Regions from separate parts of the Massilia varians genome, predicted to be linked through region 1. Evidence: predicted binding sites of a transcription regulator. Region 1 holds the regulator's gene; the other holds the start of a gene.
The links. The regulator sigma-54, encoded in region 1, starts transcription at its own class of promoters, with help from an activator protein. The targets are predictions, from matches to a motif close to TGGCANGNAANCTGCTTT.

Region 1 (4,718 bases):
GCTCGCGCCCAGCTGGCCCGCGAATTGCGCCGCATAGGCGCGGATCGCCGCCGGCAGCTGCGCGCCGGGAGTCGAGTCGATCAGCGCCTGCAATCCACCGAGCTCCGCGCCCGGCACGAACACGTCGGCCAGGCCCACGTAGAGCGCATCGGCCGCGCCGATGGTCAGTCCGGTCAGGCCCAGGTACTGGCCCAGCTGGCCCGGCGCATGCGACAGGAAGTGGCTGCCGCCGACGTCCGGGAACAGGCCGATGTTCACCTCGGGCATGGCCATCTTGGTGCGGTCGGTCACGATGCGCAGGCCGCAGCCTGGTCCGCCCTGGGCGATGCCCATGCCGCCGCCCATCACCACGCCGTCCATCACCGCGATGTACGGCTTCGGATAGAAATGAATCAGGTGGTTCAGTGCGTATTCTTCGGTGAAGAAGTCTTCCAGCAGCGCGCTGCCGCCCATCGGGCCGACCTGGCCCATCTCGTGGAAGAAGCGGATGTCGCCGCCCGCGCACAAGGCCTTCTCGCTGCTGCTGGTGATGACCACCGCGTCGATGCCCGCGTCATCCTTCCATTGCAGCAGGATGGCGCTCAGGGCGCGCACCATGTCAAGCGAGAGAGAGTTCAGGGCTTTCGGCCGGTCGAGCGTGATGACGCCGGTGCGGTTGGCAGCGCGGGTCAGGACGGTATCGGTCATGATGGTCTTCTGTGGTCGAAAAGACATGCATTCTACAGAACATTTGTACAAATACGGAAGCAAGAAAAAGTAACAGGTATTGTACAAAAGCAAAAAGGGCGTCCCCTCAGACGCCCTTGCTGTTGTGCTACAGCTGGTTCGCAAACGGTGCGTTACGCAGCGGCGGCTTCTCCGTTGTCCGGAAGGCGCTTGTGCGCCACGTGGTTATGATTTTGCAGCATGGATTTGTGTTTCAGAACCTGCCTGTCCAGCCTGTCCATCAACGTGTCGATGGCCGCATACATATCCTGGGCCGCACTCGCCACGTGCAGAATTTTTCCCGATACCTGTAGGTTGATCTCGGCCTTTTGCCGTTTTTCTTTTTCAGTGAGGTTATCGATGGCGAGGAACACGTGGGTGTCGATCACGTGGTCGAAATGGCGGGTGATGCGCTCGAGCTTATTCTGAACGTATTCACGGATGGCGGGGGTGACTTCGAGATGGTGGCCGCTGATTGTGAGGTTCATACACACTCCTTTGGGAAGGTGCCCTGCCCGCGCCACAAGGTGAGAGTGGGCAGGTGCTTTACAGGGATTTGCGGAGGCTGACGGGCGGAATCTTGAGCGCTTCGCGGTATTTGGCAACCGTCCGGCGCGCAATGACCATACCTTGTTCCCCGAGCATCTCCGCGATCTTGCTGTCGGATAGAGGATTCCTAGGGTCTTCTGCTCCTGTCAATTGCGCAATAAGCGCGCGGATCGCCGTCGAGGAGGCTTCTCCCCCCGCTTCGGTGGCGACGTGGCTTCCGAAGAAGTACTTCAACTCAAACATGCCGTGCGGGGTCAGCATGTATTTCTGCGTGGTTACACGTGAAATCGTGCTCTCGTGTAGGCCTAGTGTATCAGCTATCTCACGCAAAACAAGAGGGCGCATGGCAACCGCGCCGTGGCTGAAAAAGTTGCGCTGGCGCTCGACGATTGCCTCGGCCACACGCAGGATCGTGTCGAAGCGCTGGCGCATGTTCTTGATCAGCCACTTGGCTTCCTGCAGTTGCGCGCCCATCTGGCTTTCGCTCCTGCCCTGCTTGAGCAGGTTGGCGTACAGGCTGTTCACGCGCAGCTTCGGCATGACTTCCGGGTTCAGCGTTACCTGCCAGCCGTTCTTGGCGCGGCGCACGATCACGTCCGGCACCACGTAGTCCGATACGCCCGAGGAGAAGGCCGCGCCGGGATGCGGATTGCATTGGCGGACCACGGCCTGCACCTCGCGCAGGTCTTCGTCGTCGCAGTCGAGCGCCTTTTTCAGCTTGGTGTATTCGCGCTGGGCGAACCAGCTCAGATAGCCTTCGACGATTTTCAGGGCGAGGCGCCGCGTCACCAGGGGAACGCCCGGCATGCGGCGGATCTGCAGGGCCAGGCATTCGGCCGCGCTGCGCGCGCCCACGCCCACCGGGTCCAGGCTCTGCACCAGCGCCAGCGCGCAGCGCAGTTCGTCCATCTCGATCTCGAGTTCCTGCGGCAGGCGTGCATGGATCTCGTCGAGCGGCTCTTCCAGGTAGCCGTTGTCGTCGAGCGCATCGATCACCAGCTCGGCCAGCGCGCGGTCGCGCATGCCGCAGGCGCTCAGGCGGATCTGCTCGGCCAGGTGCTCGCGCAGCGTGATGCCGTCGGCTTCCAGCTGCGGGCGGCCGTCTTCGTCGTCGCCGCTGCGCGCCCCGCCGCCTTCACCACCCCAGTCCATCTCGGCATCGCCGCGCTCGCCGTTGCCCTCGCCATCGGCGCCCTCGTGCTCGGCCTTCGCGCCCTCCTGCGCCACCGAATCCGGCGGGGCGGGCGGCGCTTCGCCATTGGCCGGCGCGGTATTGATCGCGCCGTCCGCCAGCAGCCGCACCGAGCGGTCGAGCGGATCGTCGAGCCGTTCGAGCAGCGGGTTGTCGTGCAGGATCTGCTCGATCTCCTGGTGCAGTTCGAGCGTGGAAAGCTGCAGCAGGCGGATCGACTGCTGCAGCTGCGGCGTGAGCGCCAGGTGCTGCGACGTGCGTAACTGGAGAGACTGTTTCATGCCCGATGCTCTGATTACATCCTGAAGTGCTCGCCGAGGTACACGCGCCGCACGGATTCGTCGGCGATGATGTCGTCAGGGCGGCCCGAGGCCAGCACCGCTCCCTGGTTGATGATGTAGGCGCGGTCGCAGATGCCGAGCGTCTCGCGCACGTTGTGGTCGGTGATCAGGACGCCGATGTTGCGTTCCTTCAGGAAGCGCACGATGCGCTGGATCTCGATCACCGCGATCGGGTCGACGCCGGCGAAGGGCTCGTCGAGCAGCACGAAGCGCGGATTGGTCGCGAGCGCGCGCGCGATCTCGACGCGGCGCCGCTCGCCGCCCGACAGCGACAACGCCGGGTTCTCGCGCAGCTTCTCGATCTGCAGTTCGGCCAGCAGGGTGTCGAGGCGCTCGTTGATCTGGTCCTTGCCCAGTGGCTTGCCGTCCTCGTTGCGTTGCAGCTCCAGCACGGCGCGGATGTTCTCCTCCACCGTCAGCTTGCGAAACACCGAGGCTTCCTGCGGCAGGTAGGACAGGCCCAGCACCGCACGGCGGTGGATCGGCAGGCTCGAGATGTCGGTGCCGTTGATGTCGATGGTGCCGGCATCCGACGGCACCAGGCCGACGATCATGTAGAAGGAAGTGGTCTTGCCGGCGCCGTTGGGGCCGAGCAGGCCCACCACTTCGCCGCACTCCACCTGCAGCGATACGTCGCGCACCACCAGGCGCTTGCCGTAGCTCTTTTGCAGGCCTTTGACGATCAGGGTACTGCAGCCGTCGACCGCGGTCGCCGCTTCCGCGTTCATGCCTGCGCTCATGGCTGCCGTCATTGCTTGGCACCTTCGGCGGGCGCCGCGGTACGGCGCGGCGCGATGATCAGGGTGCCGCGGCCGCCGCCGACCTTGCTCTGGCCGGTGGGATCGTTGCGCACCTGCGCGACTTCGCGGCGGTTGTCGTAGGAGATGAACGGGCCCTTGATCTCGTTGGCCAAGCGGCCGTTCTCCAGCTCGCGCACTTCGGCGTTGTTGAACAGCTTGACCAGTTCGGCGCGCTCGTCGTATTCGATGCGCTGGGCCTGGCCCTCGACCCACAGGTTGGGACCGCCGTCGCGCTTCTGGCGGAAAGTCGCCAGCTTGCCGTTGTTGGCGGTCAGGGTCACGCTCATGTAGCCCTCCGGCGTTTCCTTCACCAGGGCGCGGTCGGACTTCAGCACCAGGGTGCCGCGCGTGAGCACGACGTTGCCGGTCAGGATGCGGGTCTGGGTGACCTCGTCGACGTCGAGGGAATCGAAGTTGATCACGGCCTGCTTGAGCGAATCGGCACGCTCGGCCGAGGCGCCGAAGGCGGCCAGGCTGAGGAATACGGCAGCGATGATTTTTTTCATGTTCTTGCTTTGTCCTGGGTTGACGCGGCGCGGCGCTACTGCCGCTGCGCGCGTGGCGGATAGACGATCTGGCCGCGGCTGGCCAGGTGCAGCTTCTGGGTCGCGTTGTTGGCCACCATGCCGGTGCCGGTCACGGTGGCGGCCCCCAGCTGCATTTCGATCGCTTGGTCTGTCTTGAGGATTTCTTCGTCGGGCAGCACGGTCAGCGCCTGCGTCTGCACGCGCAGCGCTTCGCTGGTGGGCGTGGCCGGGCGCTGGATGTCGACGTTGCCGAGCAGTTCGACGCGATGTTCTTCATGGTAAAGCTCGGCGCGGTTGGCGACGATGGTCATGCGCGGGCGGCCGGGCGTGATGCCCTGCATCACCGGCGCCTCGACCTGGGACACGTCGCCCACTGGCGTATGCGCCAGGCGCTTGCCCGACACCACGTAGCTCGGCTTGCCCTGTTCCGTCATGCGTACGAAGGAGAAGTTCTCGACGATGTAGTCCGGCTCGTCCCCTGGTCCGCCGAGGCGGGCGTCACCACCCTCGCCTTCCATCACCTGCACCAGCCAGAAGCTGCCGAAGGCGCAGAAGGTCGCGATCATCATGATCGTCAGCAGCTTCCAGCGGTGGGCGGTGCGCT
Region 2 (4,718 bases), 2.4 Mb from region 1:
CTGGCGCCACGCCGCCTTCGCGCCCGAGCTTGCTGTCCACGGGCACCAGGTCGATCAGGGAGTGACCTGCGCGCAGCTGGATCAGGCCGATGTCGTCGAGGCGGCGCTCGACCCGGCAGCCCAGCACCTCGCCATAGAAGGCGATCATGGCCTCCAGGTCGGCCACGCGCAGCACGATGTGGTCGAGTCCGCGTACGGCGATCGGATTAGTTGGCATGGCGCTCGACCCAGGCGGCGAAGGTGTCGATGAAGGTCTGGAAGAAGGCGCGGCTGGAGTCGTCGATCAGCCGCTCGCCCTCGTACTTGGCCGCCACCTGCCCGACATAGGCTTCCGGTGCCGGCATGCAGGGCATGTCGAGGAAGGGCAGCATCTGGCGCAGGTGGTGGTTGGCGCCGAAGCCGCCGAGCGCGCCGGGCGAGACGCTGACGACCGCGCAGGGCTTGCCGTTCCAGGCGGCCTTGCCGTAGGGGCGCGAGCCGACGTCGATCGCATTCTTCAGGGCGCCCGGCACCGAGCGGTTGTATTCCGGCGTGCAGAACAGGATGCCGTCGGCCTGCTTGATGCGCTCGCGGAAAGCGCTGAAGGCGGCCGGCGGGTTGTCGGTTTCGTCGTCCTGGTTGTACAGCGGCAGGTCGCGGATCTCGACGATCTCCAGGTGCAGGCTGGCGGGGGCCAGCTCGATCATCGATTGCGCCACCTTGCGGGTGAACGAGTCCTTGCGCAGGCTGCCGACGATGACGGCGATATTCCGGGTAGTCATGGTGCTCCTTTCGGGGTCTCAAAACCCGATGGTAACCATTTTTACAATATTGCGCTGCCGGAGGGCTAGATTCGGAGGCGTCTGCGCTCACCGAGGAAGCGCGCCAGCGCCGCCTTGCTCAGCACCACCACCGGATCGCCGTGCCAGGCGTAGAGGAAGGGCTCGCCGCCCAGGCGGTCGGTCAGCTTGGCGGACAGGAGAAAGCGCGTGCCCAGCGGATAGCGCGCGAGGTCGGCCAGCGCGCGCGCGCATTGCACCCGCAGCGAGGTCGCGTAAGCCTGCCCGGACACCGGACGGATGCGTACCCGCCCAGTGCGCGGATCGATCGCCGACTCGACGGCCACTTCGCGATAGGCCCAGGTTTCGCGCGCCATCCGTTCAGCCCTTCGCGGCCGCCAGCGCCGGGCGGACTACCTTCGCCTCGCGGATCGGCAGGTTGATGAGCGCGGCCGCCAGCGCCAGCAGGATGTCGGCGTACCACATCCAGGTGTAGTCGCCGAAGCGCACGAACGACAGGCCGCCCAGCCAGGCGCCGAAGAAGCCGCCGATCTGGTGCGACAGCAGGGTCATGCCGAACAGCGTCGCCAGGTAGCGCATGCCGAACAGCTTGCCCACCAGGCCGGCGGTAGGCGGCACGGTGGCCAGCCAGGTGAAGCCGAGGGCGCCGGCAAACAGGTAGAAGGTCAGGGCCGTTTTCGGGGCCAGCAGGTAGAGCACGATCAGCACGGCGCGGCTGGCGTAGATCATGGCCAAGAGCGACTTCATGCGGTAGCGGCTGGCGAGCGCGCCCGCGGCCAGGCTGCCGGCAATGTTGAACAGGCCGATCAGCGCCAGCGCGGTGGCCGAGACGCCGGCCGGCAGGCCGCACAGCGCGACTTCCTGCGGCAGGTGGGTCACCACGAAGGCGATGTGGAAGCCGCAGGTAAAGAAACCCAGGTGCAGGCACAGGTAGCTGCGGTCGCGCATGGCCTGGCGCAGCTGTTCAGTGAGGGTGATGCCCGGTACGGTTGGGGCACTGGTCGCGGCAGCTGAGGGGCTGGAGGACACCGGCGCAGCTGTTTTCTTGCTGCGCATGCCGAGCGCAAGGGGAATCGTGAGCAGGGTCGCGGCCGCCATCGTCAGCATCGCCATCACCCAGCCGGCGCCGGCGATGATCGCACCCATCAGCGGCGCGAACACGAACTGGCCGAAGGAGCCGCCGGCATTGATGAAGCCGGACGCGAAGGCGCGGCGTTCCGCCGGCAAGCGCTGGGCGGTGGCGCCGATCAGGATCGAGAAGCTCCCGGCCCCTGCCCCGGCGGCGGACAGGATGCCCATTGTGAGCAGCAGGCCCCACTCGGAATCCACGAAGGGCGTGGCGGCGGTGCCCGCGGCCAGCATGATGCCGCCGATGACGATGACCCTGGCCGCCCCGTACTTGTCGGCAATGGCGCCGAACACGGGCTGGGAAGCCCCCCACATGAGCTGGGCCACGGCCATCGCGAAGCTGATGCTGGCCACGCCGAGGCCGGTAGAAGTATTGATCGGCGATAGGAACAGGCCCGTGGTCAGGCGCGCACCCATCGTGATCATCAGGATCGTGCTCGCGGTCAGGATCAGCATCCAGGTCGCGCGCGGCGTCATTTCGGTCTGGACCTGCATGCGTCAGTTCCTCGATCAATGTCTACGCCCGGCAGCTGTTGCTGGCTGGCGGAGGCATTCAGTTTAGCTGTATGGCGGGGTGTCGGCCAGGATGGGGGTGGCACCGCGCTGGCATTCATGCATTATAGTGCATATACACGCAAATACAGCGTCTTGCCGAAGCTTGTTGGCCACCCACTCCTGTCGACAGTTTTTACAGCGTGCCTTATCACAGTCGGCGGCAATGAGCTATCTCGTTGATTCCGTTCAATAATTTCCTAATGGCAAAATTATTGCTTAGAAGTAGTAATTATTCCAACGATAAGGAGACTTGCATGAAACTTGGGAAATCCGCTCTGGCTCTCTGCACCTCGCGGTTGATGGCTGCCTCGGGAGTGGTGGGCGCCGCACCGATCGTCGACCAGGACAACCCGACAACGCTCGGCGGCTTCTGCAGCATGGGTGAGGCCTACTCGTGCGGCCAGTCCTTCTTCCAGACTGCCGACAACATCTCCGGCGCCGGCATCTTCGTCCACCCGGCCTGGTACACGCCGACGAAAACCGACGTGACGATCGCGATCTTCGATGCCATCACCGGTGGCAACGTGCTGGCGCAAGGCACGGCCACCAATGTCGACAGCAGCAGCGGCTGGGTGGACGTGTTCTGGAACCCTGTCGCGCTGTCATCCAACACCCAGTATTTCCTGCGCCTGCACGCATCGAACAACGACCTGGTTGCCGCCTATGCTGACAGCGGGTCCTACACGCAGGGCGAGGCCTTCTATGACGGCGGTCCTTTCTGGAGCTACGACCTGAGCTTCAGGACCTACTCGAACGTCGATGCGACCGAAGTACCGGAGCCGGCCTCGCTGGGTTTGCTGGGCCTGGGTCTGCTGGGCGTCGCGGCGAGCCGCCGCAAGCTGCGCAAGCGCTGAACACACAGCGCATGCATGGCCCGCCCGGTCGGGCGGGTCGGAAATCAAGCGGGCGCGCGGATCAGCAGGGATACCGCCTCGGCCGCCATGCCCTCCTCGCGCCCGAGGAAGCCCAGCTTCTCGTTGGTCTTGGCCTTGATGTTGACCTGCTGCGGCGACACACCCAGGTCTTCGGCGATGCGCGAGACCATCTGCGGGATGTGCGGCGCCATTTTCGGCTGCTGGGCGATGATGGTCGCGTCGATGTTGCCGATGGTGTAGCCGGTCGCCAGCACGCGGTGGGCGACTTCGCGCAGCAGCGTGCGCGAGTCGGCGCCGGCGAACATCGGATCGGTGTCCGGGAAATGCTTGCCGATGTCGCCCAGGGCCGCCGCGCCCAGCAGCGAATCGATGATCGCATGCAGCAGCACGTCGGCGTCGGAATGGCCGAGCAGGCCGAGACGGTGCGGGATGGTCACGCCGCCGACGATGAGCTTGCGCCCTTCGACCAGCGCGTGGCAGTCGTAGCCGGTTCCGATGCGGAACGGCGGAGTGGGATTCCAGGAGGCTTGTGTCATGGTGGTTCAGTTGGTTTCGTTATTGGGGTCGGTTCGGTAGGCTGCTAGGTACATCTCGGCGATCCGGATATCGGCAGGCAGCGTGACTTTCAGGTTGCGGGGATGCCCTTCCACCAACTTGGGGGCCAGTCCCAGCGCTTCAACCGCGCTGGCGTCATCGGTGATGGCGGCCGGGCCCGCGCTGCTGCTCACGGCGGCATCGAGCGCACGCAGCAGGAGCTGGTAGCGGAACATCTGCGGCGTCTGCGCCAGCCAGAGCCCGTCGCGCGCGACGGTGGCGACCTCGCCCGCGCTGCTGCGCTTGACCGTGTCGACCACGGGCAGGGCCAGCAGGCCGCCGGCCGGGTGTTCACCCGTTTCGACGATCAGGCGTTCGATGAGTTCCGCGTCCAGGCCGGGCCGGGCCGCGTCGTGCACCAGGATCCAGTCGTCAAGCGCGATGCTGCCGTGCAGCGCGCGCAGGCCATTGCGGATCGACTCCATGCGGGTGGCGCCGCCGCAGCGCAGGACGGTCACGCCGCTTGGCGGCACGAGCGCATCGATGTAAGGGTCGCCGGCGCCGACCACCACGTAGGTATGCGCGATCAGCGGGCTCGAGCGGAAGGCGTCGAGCGTGTGGCGCAGCATGGGCTTGCCGCCGATCTGCAGGTATTGCTTGGGACTGCTTGCCCCCATGCGTGCGCCGACCCCCGCCGCCGGAATCAGTGCGAAATAGCGCTGCGACGATGGTGGACTGGCTTCTACTGCCGGGTTTGTCATTTTTGCTTGCTTCGTTGTAAAGGGCCAAGCAAAGACTGTACCTCACCTCCGCAAACCTTGCCGAGACGGGCATATTCCTGCGGCGA

Region 2: the regulator sigma-54 is predicted to act here: its motif matches at 2,664-2,681, upstream of MasN3_RS18050 (PEP-CTERM sorting domain-containing protein).

What each region holds. Positions count from the first base shown of each region.
Region 1 covers NZ_AP026966.1:826,680-831,397, reverse strand. The annotation lists gene MasN3_RS03840 (enoyl-CoA hydratase/isomerase family protein) at 1-687, opposite strand, end outside; gene hpf (ribosome hibernation-promoting factor, HPF/YfiA family) at 840-1,193, opposite strand; gene MasN3_RS03830 (RNA polymerase factor sigma-54) at 1,252-2,727, opposite strand; gene lptB (LPS export ABC transporter ATP-binding protein) at 2,742-3,515, opposite strand; gene lptA (lipopolysaccharide transport periplasmic protein LptA) at 3,536-4,093, opposite strand; gene lptC (LPS export ABC transporter periplasmic protein LptC) at 4,129-4,718, opposite strand, start outside.
Region 2 covers NZ_AP026966.1:4,007,235-4,011,952, forward strand. The annotation lists gene MasN3_RS18030 (VOC family protein) at 1-217, opposite strand, end outside; gene MasN3_RS18035 (NADPH-dependent FMN reductase) at 207-761, opposite strand; gene MasN3_RS18040 (hypothetical protein) at 827-1,135, opposite strand; gene MasN3_RS18045 (MFS transporter) at 1,140-2,402, opposite strand; gene MasN3_RS18050 (PEP-CTERM sorting domain-containing protein) at 2,717-3,316, shown strand; gene ispF (2-C-methyl-D-erythritol 2,4-cyclodiphosphate synthase) at 3,361-3,873, opposite strand; gene ispD (2-C-methyl-D-erythritol 4-phosphate cytidylyltransferase) at 3,880-4,632, opposite strand; gene MasN3_RS18065 (hypothetical protein) at 4,629-4,718, opposite strand, start outside.